2 regions of the Kitasatospora sp. Xyl93 genome follow, and region 1 is predicted to be linked to the other one. Evidence: riboswitches for the same ligand, from Rfam matches in the RefSeq annotation. Region 1 holds a riboswitch; the other holds the start of a gene.
What was found. A riboswitch is a leader RNA that binds a small molecule or an ion and turns the genes downstream of it on or off. The one in region 1 is predicted to bind S-adenosylmethionine.
Positions count from the first base shown of each region.

Region 1 (7,074 bases):
GGCGCAGCAGGTCGGTGATCCGGTCGAAGTCCGCGAGGGTGTAGGCGTCCGGGTCGACCGCGAGGGAGACGTCCCGGTGGCGGAGGCCGTCCTTGGCGTTCCCCGCCCGCCAGGCGCGGACAGTGGAGGAGGCCGAGGCGGTCGCGCCGAGCACCGCGCAGAGGGTGGCGGCGGCCGGGTTGGTGTCCGCGGCGCGGATCAGCGAGGTGAGGATCCGGGAGAGCCGGGCGAGCGCCGGGTCGGTGACCTGCGCCGTGCCCGGGGCGACGTGCCAGGCGGCGACGCTGAACAGCCGGTGGGCCCACCCGTCGGGGGCGAGCCGGCGCACCGCCTCGACGAGCGGCCTCGGCGGGTTGCGCCAGCCCTGGTAGGGCGTGAGGTCGCCGTCGATCCGGTAGTCGTCCGGCAGGCCGCAGTCGTCGAGCACCCGCGCGTAGAGCGGCGACGAGGCGGGGTCGACGCCCATGAGCAGCGCGCCGACCAGGTCCGCCAGCACGCCGTCCGCCGCGGCGATCACCGTCCCCGTCCGCAGCGGTCTGCCGACCTGCGATCCGGCGCAGCCGTGGCTGCTCACCACGGCGTCGACGAGGTGGAAGTCCGGTGGGTGGGTGCGCAGCAGGTCCACGACGACCTCGGCACCGTCGCGCCGGGCGCGGTAGTGGTGGTGCTTGTCGTCCTGCGGGAGCACGCCGAACAGGTTGGCCAGGCACAGCGCGTAGCCGAACTCCGATGGGTGCTGTTCTTCGCGATGTTGATCCGGAAGCCCGCCTCCAGCCAGCCGCGCGCCATCCCGCTGCCGTGCAGCACCGAGGAGTCGGGGAACCCGGCCGGTTCGACGTCCTCCGCCAGGTCCACGACGCGGTAGGCGTTGCCCTGCGGGGTGCGCCCCGTGTAGCCGAGCCGACGGCAGGCTTCGGGGAGCCCGGGGCCGGCCAGCCAGGTGTCCGGGCCGCAGCGGGCGGCGCCGACGGCGACGTCCCGGTAGCCGCGGTCGTGCAGCAGGTCGATCAGGTGCTCCACCAGGGCGGCGTCGACGGCGGTCGCCGGATCGCCGTACCCGGAGGCGCCCGGTGCCAGCAGCACCGCGAGCGTCCCCGGCTCGCCGTGCGCCCGCTCGGCGAGCCGTTCCCAGAGACCGGCCCGGGCGACCGCCTCGGCGAGCAGGTCGGCGGCGGAGAGCGGTCGGACCCGGGTGGAGCGGGCCACGGCGGCGACGACGGTCACATCTCCCCCAACGCCGGAGGACGGTCTTCCCGCGTGCGGTCGAACCGTCACGGATTCACCGGAAGGCATCCCGAAACAGGTCCAGGCGATGCTACTGCCCGGAGCCGGGAGGCCGGGTGGGACACGCGCTCGACCGGTCCATGACCGAACAGACCGGGGCAGAGTCGGTCCGAACCGGGCAGGGTGGGACGATATCCGCCATGTCTAGCAAGTCTCCGTCGGCCCGGGTCCTCGACGCCCCGCCCGAGCCGCTCCACCGTCTGCTCCTCGACCTGGGCGAGGCCCTGCTCGGCGGTGGCCTGCCCGTCCACGACGTCGAGGAGGAACTCCGTGGGCTGGCACGGGCGTCGGGGGCTCCGGAGGCGCGGGTCGCCGCGCTGACCAACGGGCTGTTCGTCTCGCTCGGCCCGGACGGGGCCACCAGGTTCCAGCCGGTCGGCGGTGCGCTGCGGTTCGAGCAGACGGCCGACGTCCTCCACCTGGTGCACCGGCTGCGGGCGGGCGAGCTCGACGGGCCCCGGGCGCTCGCCGAGCTGGACCGGATCCGGCGGGCGCCGGCCCGCTGGCCCGCGTGGGTGGCGGACCTCGGGGCGCTGCCGGTCGGCGTGGGGGTCTGCCTCTTCCTCCAGCCGGTGGCGGCGAACGTCCTGGCGGCCGGGCTCGGCTCGCTGATCGTGGTGGGGCTGACCGTGCTCGCCCGGCGGTTCCCGTACCTGCGGCCGCTGCTGCCCGTCACGGCCGGGTTCCTGGTCGCCCTGCTGGTCCTGGGGCTCGCGCGGGCGTCGCTGCTGGACGGCCCGCTGCGGACCATCGTGGCCACCCTGGCGATCCTGCTGCCGGGCGGGCTGCTGGTCACCGGGCTGTCCGAGATCGCCGCGGGCGCGGCCAGCGCGGGCACCGCCCGGCTGGTGTCCGGCGCGGTCCAGCTGGCGCTGTTCCTCGCCGGGGTGGCCGCGGCCGCGACGGCGATCGGCATGCCGGCCACCGCGCTGGCCAACGTCCAGGTCGCCGAGCCCAGCTGGTGGGTCATCGCGCTGGGCCTGGCGATCGCGGTGGCCGGCGTGGTGGTCAACGTCCACACGCCGCCCTCGACCATCCCGTGGATCGTCGCCGTGATCGCGGTCAGCGCCACCGCCCAGGTGGCGGTGGGGTCGGCGCACGGCGCGGCGATCGGTGGCCTGGCCGGGGCGGTCGCCGCCGCGGTCGCGGCCACCCTGGTGCACTGGCTGCCGGGCGGGCCGCTCGGGCAGGTGCTCTACCTCCCGGCGTTCTGGATCGTGGTGCCGGGCTCCTTCGGCCTGTTGAACACCGCGCAGATCGAGGTCGGCAACGGCGCCCAGTCGGTCCTGGCGGCCGTCTCGGCGGTGTTCGGAGTGTCGATCGGCACGCTGATCGGCGCCGTGATCAGCCGGATCCCCCGTCCCTGCCGCGCCGGGCTGCTGTCCCGAGCCTGAGCCGTCCCGCCGGGACCGGGCCTCAGCCCTCCCGCCGGGACCGGGCCGGAGCCTCGACCCGGGAACCGGGCCCTGGGGCGCGCGGAGGTGCGCCCCAGGGCCCGGAGTTCTTCTCAGGGGTGGCGCAGGGCCTCGGTGAGGCGGTGGGCCGCCTCGACGACGGCCTGGGAGAGGGTGGCGCCGGGATGCCGGGTGAGGCGTTCGATCGGCCCGGACACCGAGACCGCGGCCACCACCCGGTTGGACTGGCCGCGCACGGGCGCGGAGACCGAGGCCACCCCGAGCTCGCGCTCGCCCACGGACTGGGCCCAGCCGCGCCGCCGTACGCCGCTCAGGGCCGTGGCGGTGAAGCGGGCGCCCTGCAGACCGCGGTGGAGGCGCTCGGGCTCCTCCCAGGCGAGCAGGATCTGGGCCGCGGAGCCGACCTTCATGGGGAGCGTGATGCCCACCGGCACGGTGTCGCGCAGGCCGGAGAGCCGCTCGGCGGCGGCCACGCAGATCCGCACCTCGCCCTGCCGGCGGTAGAGCTGGGCGCTCTCGCCGGTGACGTCCCGCAGGTGGGTGAGCACCGAGCCGGCCGCGGCCAGCAGCCGGTCCTCGCCGGCGGCCGCCGAGAGCTCGCCGAGCCGGGGGCCGAGCATGAACCGGCCCTGCATGTCCCGGCTGACCAGGCGGTGGTGTTCGAGCGCGACGGCCAGGCGGTGGGCGGTGGGCCGCGCCATGCCGGTGGCGGCGACCAGGCCGCCCAGCGTGACGGGGCCGGCCTCCAGGATGCCGAGGATCGAGGTGACCTTGTCGAGCACGCCGACGCCGCTCGTGTTCTCCATGGGTGGGGTACTCCAGTCTCAGGGCCCGGGAGCAGCGGGTCGGCGCTGCTCACCGGTGGCTCCGGGTGGGGAGCCGGGGGGTGGTCAGCGAGGACGGGCCGGGGAAGTCGGCCGATTGCCTGCGCCGGGCACGAGACGGGTACGCGAAAGGGCCGGGGCGGGAAGCGCCCGGGCGAAGGACAGCACAGAGAGCACCGTGTCTCCTCATCTTTCCCGCGCCACAGTGGCGACAGGCCGGAGTTGGCACTGACCCCGGACGGCACGGCGCGTACTTCGGACGCCGGGTCGAACGGGGAGTTGCCGGGGCTTCGTAGGGCCGGTCCCTCCACCCCTCTGGATGATTCGCCAGGAACGATACAAGACTCCCCGGGGCGCTCGGCAAGCCCCCCGCCCACACGTGCGTCCGCCTGCCGGGCGACGGGCGTCCGGCAGGCGGCGGATCGGGCGGGCGAGGGGGGCGGGCGGACCGGGCGGAGGAGTGCGCTGCCGGTCAGGCTGGCCTGTCCACCCGTCCGACGCACAGCGCCCAGATGACCAGGGCGTCGACCGCGATCAGGACGATGGCCCAGACGGGGTAGTAGGGCAGCCAGAGGAAGTTGGCGAGCATGCCCAGCCCGGCGACGACGACGCCGACGACGCGGGCCCAGACGGCGCCGCTGAAGACCGCCACACCGGCCACCACCACGACGACGCCGAGGATGAGGTGGATCCATCCCCACCCCTCGGTGTTCATCGAGTACACGTAGCTGCGGGTGACGATCAGCAGACCGTCCTTGCGGACGGCCGCGGCCCCCTGGAAGACCGCCATCATGCCGGCCGTGATCAGCATGACCCCCGCGAAGACGGTCCACCCGCTCGCGTGGGGGTACCGCTCGGGGCCCCTGGCGACGGGGCCGGCTCCGGTAGCACTACTGGCCATGACATGGGCTCCTTCGGTGGCAGCCGCCTCGCGGACACGGGGAGACGGGGGGAGGGCAGCCGGGCGGCGGTGCTCCGGGAGCGCGGGGACGTGCACCCGCGTCGGCGGAGCCCCGTATTCACGGTAAGACCGGACTCCCCATCCCGCCGCCGTGGGCCGCGTGCCCGGGTCCGCTTGACCTTGTCACGGTGGCAAGCCCTTCACTGTGGCCCAGGAGGTGGTCCTGATGACCAGGGCGGAAGAGGACACGGACACGGTGCGGGCGCTCCGGGGGCTGGCGCACGACGACCCGTCGGTGCGGCTGCGGGCGGCGCTGGCCGTCGGCACGAGCCCGCGGCCGGGGCTCGTCGGCGGGCTCGTCGAGCGGTGCGCGGTCGAACCCGAGTTCCTCGTACGGGAGATGCTCACCTGGGCGCTCACCCGGTACGAGGCGGCGGTGACCGTCCCGCTGCTGCTCGGCGAGGTCCGCTCGGAGCGCGCGCAGGCCCGGAGCCAGGCCCTGCACACGCTGTCCAAGATCGGGGACCGCCGGGCCTGGCCGGCGGTCACCCCGGCGCTGCTGGCCGACGCCGACGAGGAGGTGGCCCGCAGCGCCTGGCGGGCCGCCGTCGTGCTGGTGCCCGAGGGTGGCGAACGCGAGCTGGCCGTAGGCTTGGCGGCTCAGCTCGGACGCGGCGGACACGAGACACGGCTGAGCCTGAGCCGGGCGCTGATCGGGCTCGGGGAGGTGGTGCTGCCGGTGCTGGCCACCGCGGCGACGGACCGCGACCCCCGGGTGCGCGCCCACGCGCTCGCCACGGAACGGCTGTGGCACGACCCGGACGCCGGCTTCGAGTCGGCGATCGAGGAGGCGAAGCGCACGGTGGCCCTCGGCGGGGGCGGCCGGGAGGGACGGTAGGCAGTGTTGATCGGCGACGTCGCGCGGAGGTCCGGGGTCAGCGCCCGCATGCTCCGGCACTACGAATCGCTCGGACTGGTGCGGCCGACGGAGCGCACCGACTCGGGTTACCGCCGGTACTCGGACGAGGACATCCGGCGGATCTTCCACATCGAGAGCCTGCGGTCGCTGGGCCTGTCGCTGCGCGACGTCGGGCGGGCCCTCGACGATCCCGGCTTCGCGCCCGCGGAGCTCGTCGACGACCTGATCCGCCGGACCCGCGAGCGCATCGCGGCGGAGACGGAGCTGCTCACCCGGCTGCGCCGGATCGACGCCGCGGAACCCGCCGGCTGGGAGGAGGCCCTCCGGGTCGTCGCGCTGCTCCAGGGCCTGGAGTCGAAGAGCCCGGGGGCCCGCCAGCGCGCGGCCCTGTCCGTCGGCGAGGCCGTCCCGGTGCCGGCGGAGGCGCTGGTCGAGGCCGTCCTGGGCGAGTCGGACCCGCACGTCGCCGGTGCCCTCCGCTGGGCGCTGGCGCAGGCCGGCGAGGACGGCGCGGCCCTGCTCGCGGAGGGCCTGCGGGCACCCGCGGCCGAGGTGCGCGAACGGGCCGTCCGCTGCCTCGCCGAGCTGCCGGACGGTACGGCGACCGCGCTGCTGCGGGACGCCCTCGGCAGCCCCGACGCCGTGGTCCGCGGGTACGCGGCCCTGGCGCTCGGGGCCCGGGGCGTGGCGGAGGCCGTGCCGACGCTCATCGGCATGGTCGTCGAGGCAGTGAACGACGCCGACGCGGCCGACGCGCTGGGCGCGCTGGCGGGCGACCCGGCGCTGGCGGAGCGGATCGCCACCGGTCTGGTCGACCGCCTCGCCCACGACGCCGTCGGACCGGACGCCCGCCGGCGGCTGACCCAGGCGCTCGCGGAGGTCCCGGGGAGCACGACGTCCCGCGCCCTGGAGGAGCTGTCGCGGGACGAGGACCGTGCGGTCTCGCTCACCGCGACGTACATTCTCAAGCTGCGCGACGACACGCGGTAGTCCGTACCGCGGCCGGGGTGGGTTCCAGAGGGGCGGGTTCGATCGTGGTGGGGGTGGCGTGACAGGGGCCGGGCGGTTCCGTCGGCAGCGGCGGTTGTTCCTCTCGGTGGCGATCGACACGTTCGGCTCCGGCGTCTTCCTGCCGCTGTCGCTGCTGTACTTCGTCACCGTCCAGCACTTCCCGGCGGCCGCCGCGGGCACGGCCGTGACGGTCGGCTCGCTCGCGTCCTTCGCCGTCGTGCCGCTCTGCGGACGGCTCGTCCAGGCCCTCGGGCCCAAGTCCTGCCTGCTCGTCAGCAACGTCCTGACCGCGCTCGGGTACGGCCTGTTCTTCGCGGCGGACGAGCTGCCCGCCGTGGCGGCCGTCACCTTCCTGGTGACCGCCGCCGACCGGCTCTACGGCGCCGCCTGGCCGACGCTGGTCGCGCGGTTCGCGAAGCCGGCCGAGCTCACCGAGTGGTTCTCCGCGGTCACCGTGCTCAAGACCACCTCGCTGGGGGTCGGCACGCTGGGGGCGACCGCCCTGATGGCGCTCGCCGGCGGGCACGGCCTGCAGGCCGCGCTCGCCCTGAACAGCGCCAGCTCCCTGCTCGCCGCCGTCCTCCTGCTGGGGGTCGCCGTGCCGGCCGCCGAGCGGCCCGGGCCCAGGGCGGCGAGGTCCAACGCCCGGGCGGCACTCGCGGACCGGCCCTTCCTGTCGCTGGTGGCATCCCAGACACTGCTGTCGGCGGCCTGGCTGAT
Region 1 covers NZ_AP029185.1:920,002-927,075, forward strand. The annotation lists gene ACZ5GH_RS03905 (DUF362 domain-containing protein) at 1-688, opposite strand, end outside; gene ACZ5GH_RS03910 (hypothetical protein) at 571-1,224, opposite strand; gene ACZ5GH_RS03915 (threonine/serine exporter family protein) at 1,425-2,678, shown strand; gene ACZ5GH_RS03920 (IclR family transcriptional regulator) at 2,792-3,505, opposite strand; SAM riboswitch class I at 3,707-3,849, opposite strand; gene ACZ5GH_RS03925 (DUF7144 family membrane protein) at 3,996-4,424, opposite strand; gene ACZ5GH_RS03930 (HEAT repeat domain-containing protein) at 4,651-5,322, shown strand; gene ACZ5GH_RS03935 (MerR family transcriptional regulator) at 5,326-6,333, shown strand; gene ACZ5GH_RS03940 (MFS transporter) at 6,440-7,074, shown strand, end outside.

Region 2 (7,074 bases), 1.3 Mb from region 1:
CGCGCTCGCCGAGGCGCACTCGCCGAACTCCACCCGGGTGCTCATCGGGGCCTCCGGGGCGATCGCCGCCGCCCTCGGCGCCTACCTGCGCCTCCACCCCCGGGCCCGGGTGACCACCCTCGTCCCGCTGCTGCTCTTCCTGCCGTTGCGCTTCCCGGCCTGGCTGGTGCTCGGCCTCTGGTTCGCCCTGCAGTGGTGGTCGGTGCACTCGGCCGGGCCCGGGGTGGCGTACCTGGTCCACGTGATCGGCTTCTCCGCCGGGTTCCTCTACGCCTGCACCGTGGTCCGCCACCCCCCGCGACGACCCGGCGGACGCCCGATACGCTGGCGGCACCTCACAAAGGAGCCCGAACTGTGATCACCGCCATCGTCCTGATCAAGACCAGTGTCGACCGCATCCCGGAGATCGCCGAGTCCATCGCCGCCATCGACGGCGTGAGCGAGGTCTACTCGGTGACCGGGGGCTACAACCTGGTGGCGATGGTGCGGGTGCGCCGGCACGACGACCTGGCCGAGGTCATCCCGGGCCGGCTGAACAAGGTCCCGGGTGTCGCCCACACCGAGACCCAGATCGCCTTCCGCACCTACTCCCAGCACGACCTGGAGGCCGCCTTCGCCCTCGGCCTGGACGAGTAGCGCTCAGCCCTCGCGCTGAGTGTCCGCGACGCAGCGGCCGCCCTCGTTGCGGTAGTTCCAGGCCGCGCCGTCCGTGACCAGTTCCCGGACGGCGGTGAGGAAGCGGTCGACGTGCTCGTCCGGCGTCCCGGCGCCGAAGCTCACCCGGATCGCGTTCAGGCTGCGCTCGCCCGGCAGCGAGGGATCGGGCGCCCCGCACTCGGACGGGGCCACGTCCTCGTCCCCGAGCAGCGTGCGCACCAGCGGGTGGGCGCAGAACAGGCCGTCGCGCACCCCGATGCCGTACTCGGCGGACAGCGCGGCCGAGAAGTGCGAGCTGTTCCAGCCCCGGACGACGAAGGACAGCACGCCGACCCGCGCCGAGCCCTCCCCGAACAGGTTGAGCACCTTGACCTGCGGGATCGCGGCGAGGCCGGCGGTCAGGCGGGTGATCAGCTGCTGCTCGCGGGCCTCCAGCGCGTCGAAGCCGGCCTCGGTCAGCGCCCGGCAGGCCGAGGCGATCGCGTAGGCGCCGATGACGTTCGGCGAGCCGGCCTCGTGCCGCGCGGGCCCGGTGTGCCACTGCACGGCCACCGAGCCGTCGGCCTCCCGGGCCACCGTCCGGGTCGCCCCGCCGCCGGCCAGGTACGGCTCGGCCCCGTCCAGCCAGTCCGCCCGGCCGGCCAGCACCCCGGCGCCGAACGGCGCGTAGATCTTGTGGCCGGAGAAGGCGACCCAGTCGACGTCCAGCTCGCGCACCGAGACCCGGTGGTGCGGCGCCAGCTGGGCGGCGTCCAGCACCACCCGGGCGCCGTGCCGGTGCGCGGTCTCCGTCAGCTCGGCGACCGGCCACAGCTCGCCGGTGACGTTGGAGGCGCCGGTGACGCAGAGCAGCTTGGGGCCCTCGGGCGCCCCGGCGAGCGCGGCGTCCAGCGCGGCCACCGCCTCGGCCCGCGAGCGCGGCGCCCGCAGGTAGCTGACGTCCAGTCCGGCGTGCGCCCAGGGCAGCAGCGAGGCGTGGTGCTCGGTCTCGAAGGCGAACACCCGGGTGCCGGCCGGGACGGCGGCGGCCAGCAGGTTGAGCGAGTCGGTGGTGGCCCGGGTGAAGACCACCTGGTCGCCCTCGCGCAGGTCGAGGAACTCGCCGACAGTGCGGCGGCTCTGCTCGAACAGGTCGGTGGACAGCTGGGAGAGGTACCCGGCCCCGCGATGGACGCTGCCGTAGTACGGCGCGTAGGCGGCGACGTCGTCCCACACCCGCTGGAGCGCCGGCGAGCTGGCCGCGTAGTCGAGCGCCGCGTAGCCGACCTTCTCACCGCCGGCGAGCGGGACCTGGACGTCGGCGCCGAGGACCGGGAGCGGGGAGAGGACTTCGGTGACGAGGGACATGGGGATGCACTCCTTCGGGGGTAAGGGACCCCGGGAGTGCCAGTCGTCGGGTGTCCGCGCTTGTCGCACGGACGATCTGCCGTGGCGACCCGGTCCTCACCCAGGGCACCCCGCCACGGACGGAGGGTTGCCGGACAGCAAGCTGGGGCTTGGCGCTGTCACTCATGACCTGGCGAAGACTCTAGGCCGCGTCCAGCGGGCGGTCAAACGGGCATCCAGCATGCGGACAGCACCGGAGCCCGGGCCGGCGTACCCGGCCCGGGCTCCCCAACTGCCGTCTCAGATCCGGCTGGTGGCCTCCGACCAGCGCCGCAGCAGGTCCTGCGCGGCGCCCGAGTCGATCGCCTTCGCGGCCCGCTCCATGCCGGCCGCCAGCTGCTCGCCCAGCGGCGCGTCGCCGAGGTCCAGCGCGACCAGCGCGGCCGCCGTGTTCAGCAGGACGGCGTCCCGCACCGGCCCGTGCTCCCCCGCCAGCAGCCGCCGCGCGACCTCGGCGTTGTACGAGGCGTCCGCCCCGCGCAGCGCCTCGATGCCGACCAGCTCGATGCCGACGTCCCGCGGGTCGAAGGTGGTCTCGGTGACCACCCCGTCGCGCACCAGCCACACCTGCGAGGTGGTGGTGATGGTCAGCTCGTCCAGCCCGTCGTCGCCGCGGAAGACCAGCGCCGTCGCGCCCCGCCGGGCCAGCACCCCGGCGATCAGCCCGGCCAGCCGGGTGTCGAAGCAGCCGATGGCGTGCGCGGTGACCTTGGCCGGGTTGGTCAGCGGACCGAGGATGTTGAAGGCGGTCGGCACCCCGAGGTCGCGCCGGGCGGTGGCGGCGTGCCGCATCGAGGGGTGGAACTTCGCCGCGAAGCAGAAGGTGAGCCCGACCTCCTCGGCCACCTCGGCGACCCGCCGGGAGGAGAGGTCCAGCGCCACGCCGAGCTTCTCCAGCACGTCCGAGGAGCCGCTGGTCGAGGAGGCCGACCGGTTGCCGTGCTTGACCACCTTGGCGCCGGCGGCCGCCGCGACGATCGCCGACATGGTGGAGATGTTGACGGTCTTCGCCCGGTCCCCGCCGGTGCCGACGATGTCCACGGCCGGGCCGGGGATGTCCAGCGGCTCGGCGTGCTCGTACATCGCGTCGACCAGGCCGGCGATCTCCTCGACCGACTCGCCCTTGGCCCGCAGCGCGACCATGAACCCGGCCACCTGGACGGGGGACGCCTCGCCGCTCATGATCCGGTCCATCGCCCACGCGGTGGACGAGCGGTCGAGGTCCTCCCCCTGCAGCAGCGCCGACAGGATGTCCGGCCAGGTGCGGACCACCTGCGCGGGGTCGCTACCGCCGTTCGCAGGGTTCACGTTCACCATGGCTGACTCCAGCTGTTGTCGGTTCCCCGCTCCGGGGGGACGTCCGTACGGATGGAGCCAGCCTATCGAGCGAAGCGGTCGCTTCTAACCCCGTCTTTTCTAGTTGCCGGGCGGACTTCAGCGGACGGCCGGAGTCCGCTTCGCCACCCTCGCCCGCAGCAGGACGGCGGCCGCCTCGGCCAGCGCCACCGGGTCCACCGGGTGGGAGATGGCGGCGTCCGCCCGGCTCCAGGCGGCGAGCCAGGAGTCCTGCGGCCGGCCGATCAGCACCAGCACCGGCGGGCAGCCGTAGATCTCGTCCTTGAGCTGGCGCCCGAGGCCCAGCCCGCCGGCCGGGACGGCCTCGCCGTCCAGCACGCAGAGGTCCACTCCCCCCTTCTCCAGCGCCTTGAGCACCGCGGGGGTGGTCGCGCACTCCAGGTAGGACAGTTCCGGAAGATCCTCGGCGGGCCGGCGGCCGAGCGCCGTCAGCACCTGCTCACGGGTGTTGCGGTCGTCGCTGTAGACGAGGACGGTGAGCGTCTCATCGGTCGTGTACGCCATGGGCCCTGCTCCCTCAAGTGTGATCCGGACCACGTTCGCCTGATCCGGATGCTACTCCGGATCACCCGCCGCCGAGCCCCCCTCGCGCACGTTCCTCCCCGAACCGCCGCGCCCCGGGCTCACTCGCCCGGAGGACGGCCCGTCACCCGACCCCGCCCAGTCCACCCGTACGGCCGACCCGGCGCCCGCTCCCCTACCTCCTACGGCTACTCCGACCGGGCAACGACGCGCCGGGCAACGGGGTCGCGGGCCCCTCCGAGGAACCGTCAGAAAAGGGACACGCCGCTGCTCAGCCCCCGTCCGGACACCCCGTCGCCCCCCAAGCGGGCATACCGCACGCACCGGACACTCCGAGGGACACCCCCCGACGTGAAGACGGAATAAGGGACCGACATAATGTCCGTCGTGGCGACAGCAACAGCAGTAGAAACCGGGCACGCGCACGGATCGGTCAACCGGCCGAACATGGTCAGCGTCGGAACGATCGTCTGGCTCAGTTCCGAGTTGATGTTCTTCGCGGCCCTCTTCGCGATGTACTTCACGCTCCGCTCCGTCAAGGGGCCGGAGTTCTGGACCGAGAAGGCCCACGCCCTCAACGTGCCCTTCTCCTCGGTCAACACCACGATCCTGGTGCTCTCCTCGCTCACCTGCCAGCTCGGCGTGTTCGCTGCCGAGCGCGGTGACGTGAAGAAGCTCCGGGCGTGGTTCATCCTCACGTTCGCCATGGGCGCGGTCTTCATCGGCGGCCAGGTCTTCGAGTACACCGAGCTGGTCAAGAAGGACGGCCTCTCGCTGTCCTCCGACCCGTACGGCACGGTGTTCTACCTGACCACCGGCTTCCACGGGCTGCACGTGACGGGTGGTCTGATCGCCTTCCTGCTGGTCCTGGGACGGACGTACGCAGCCAAGCGCTTCACGCACGAGCAGGCCACCGCCGCGATCGTCGTGTCGTACTACTGGCACTTCGTCGACGTCGTGTGGATCGGCCTGTTCGCGACCATCTACCTGATCAAGTAACCAGCTGATCAGGTCGCTGGCCACCGGCTGCGGCCCCCGCCCTCACCGGCGACGGGCCGCTTCTGCCGGTGCCGACGCTCCCACCGACCGACCGCGCGCGCAGCCCTAGACAGGCAGCCTCGTGCCGGCCAGACCGGCCGCCGGGTGCACCCACCAGTCGACCAGATCCTGACACCGGGGTTATTCCGTGAAAAAGCTCTCCGCACGACGGCGCCACCCATTGGCGGCGCTGGTCGTCCTACTTCTCGCCCTGGCGGCAACCGGGGGGCTGTACGCCGCGTTCGCGCCCGCCGACAAGGCGCAGGCCGACGTCGCCGCGCAGTCGCTCGCGATCGATGAGGGCAAGAAGCTCTTCGCCGTGGGCTGCTCCTCCTGCCACGGCCTGAACGGCCAGGGCAGCAGTGACGGTCCGAGCCTGGTCGGCGTCGGCTCCGCCGCTGTCGACTTCCAGGTCGGCACCGGCCGCATGCCGGCCCAGCAGCCCGGCGCCCAGGTCCCGCGCAAGAAGAACATCTACACGCAGGCCGAGATCGACCAGCTCGCCGCCTACGTCGCCTCCCTCGGCCCCGGCCCGGTGACCCCGAAGGAGGAGCAGTTCACCTCGACCAACCCCGAGGACATCTCCAAGGGTGGCGAGCTGTTCCGCACCAACTGCGCCCAGTGCCACAACTTCGCCGGCCAGGGCGGTGCCCTGACCAAGGGCAAGTACGCCCCGTCGCTGGAGGGCGTGGACGCCAAGCACATCTACGAGGCCATGCAGACCGGCCCGCAGAACATGCCGTCGTTCCCGGACACCACCATGCCCGAGGAGCAGAAGAAGCAGATCGTGGCCTTCGTCCGCCACACCACCAACGATGAGCCCAACCCCGGCGGTCTCACCCTGGGCAGCCTCGGTCCGGTGACCGAGGGTCTGTTCGGCTGGATCTTCGGCCTCGGCACGCTCATCGCGGTCGCGATCTGGGTCGCCGCCCACACCACCAAGGCCAAGAAGTCATGAGCCACGACATGTCAGAAGAGAAGCTCCCGGAGCCGCACGGCTCCGCCGGCGAGGTGGCCGACCACGGCAGCCCGTTCGCCGACCCGGGCCTGCCGGCCCACGAGCCCCGGCGCACCGACATCGACGAGCGGGCCGCCCAGCGCGCCGAGCGCCAGGTCTCGCTGATGTTCGTGGTCTCGATGCTCGCCACCGTCGGCTTCATCGCCTCGTACGTGGCCATCGACCCGGACAAGATCGTCTACATCTTCCCGCTCGGTCACGTCAGCGCGCTGAACTTCGCGCTCGGCCTGACCCTGGGCGTCGCGCTGTTCATGATCGGCGCGGGCGCGGTCCACTGGGCCCGCACCCTGATGTCGGACGTCGAGATCCCGGCCGAGCGCCACCCGATCGAGGCCTCCGAGGAGGTCCGCGCCGACGTCATCGAGCAGTTCAAGACCGGTGCCGCCGAGTCCGGCTTCGGTCGCCGCAAGATGATCCGCAACACCCTGATCGGCTCCATGGCGCTGGTCCCGCTCTCCGGCGTGGTCCTGCTCCGTGACCTCGGCCCGCTGCCCGAGAAGAAGCTCAAGGAGACCGGCTGGAAGGAGGCGACCGAGGCCAAGCCGCTGCCGCTGGTCAACATGAACACCATGCAGCCGATGAAGCCCGAGGACATCGTCGTCGGCTCGCTCACCTTCGCCATGCCGGAGGGCCTGTCCACGCACGACGAGGACTTCCAGCAGCGGATCGCCAAGGACGCCCTGATGCTGGTCCGCATCGCGCCCGAGGACATCAAGGACGAGAAGTCCAAGGAGCTGGGCTTCGAGGGCATCCTCGCCTACTCCAAGATCTGCACCCACGTCGGCTGCCCGATCAGCCTGTACGAGCAGCAGACCCACCACGCGCTCTGCCCCTGCCACCAGTCGACCTTCGACCTGGCGGACGGCGCCCGCGTCATCTTCGGCCCGGCCGGCCACCCGCTGCCGCAGCTGAAGATCACCACTGACGAGAAGGGCAACCTGGTCGCCACCGGCGACTTCGCGGAGCCCGTCGGCCCGAGCTACTGGGAGCGTGCTCGATGAGTAGCGCGAGCAGCACCACGACCGGTGCCGCCAAGCCCTCCAGCACGCGCGCCAAGCCCGCCAACAAGTGGGAGGCCGCGGCTGACTGGACTGACG
Region 2 covers NZ_AP029185.1:2,220,136-2,227,209, forward strand. The annotation lists gene ACZ5GH_RS09520 (rhomboid family intramembrane serine protease) at 1-358, shown strand, start outside; gene ACZ5GH_RS09525 (Lrp/AsnC family transcriptional regulator) at 355-636, shown strand; gene ACZ5GH_RS09530 (aminotransferase class V-fold PLP-dependent enzyme) at 640-2,004, opposite strand; SAM riboswitch class IV at 2,056-2,174, opposite strand; gene trpD (anthranilate phosphoribosyltransferase) at 2,284-3,360, opposite strand; gene ACZ5GH_RS09540 (response regulator) at 3,478-3,903, opposite strand; gene ctaE (aa3-type cytochrome oxidase subunit III) at 4,300-4,920, shown strand; gene qcrC (cytochrome bc1 complex diheme cytochrome c subunit) at 5,108-5,917, shown strand; gene qcrA (cytochrome bc1 complex Rieske iron-sulfur subunit) at 5,926-6,978, shown strand; gene qcrB (cytochrome bc1 complex cytochrome b subunit) at 6,975-7,074, shown strand, end outside.
Region 2: linked by a shared signal. The riboswitch ahead of ACZ5GH_RS09530 (aminotransferase class V-fold PLP-dependent enzyme) and the one ahead of ACZ5GH_RS03920 (IclR family transcriptional regulator) in region 1 are both predicted to bind S-adenosylmethionine.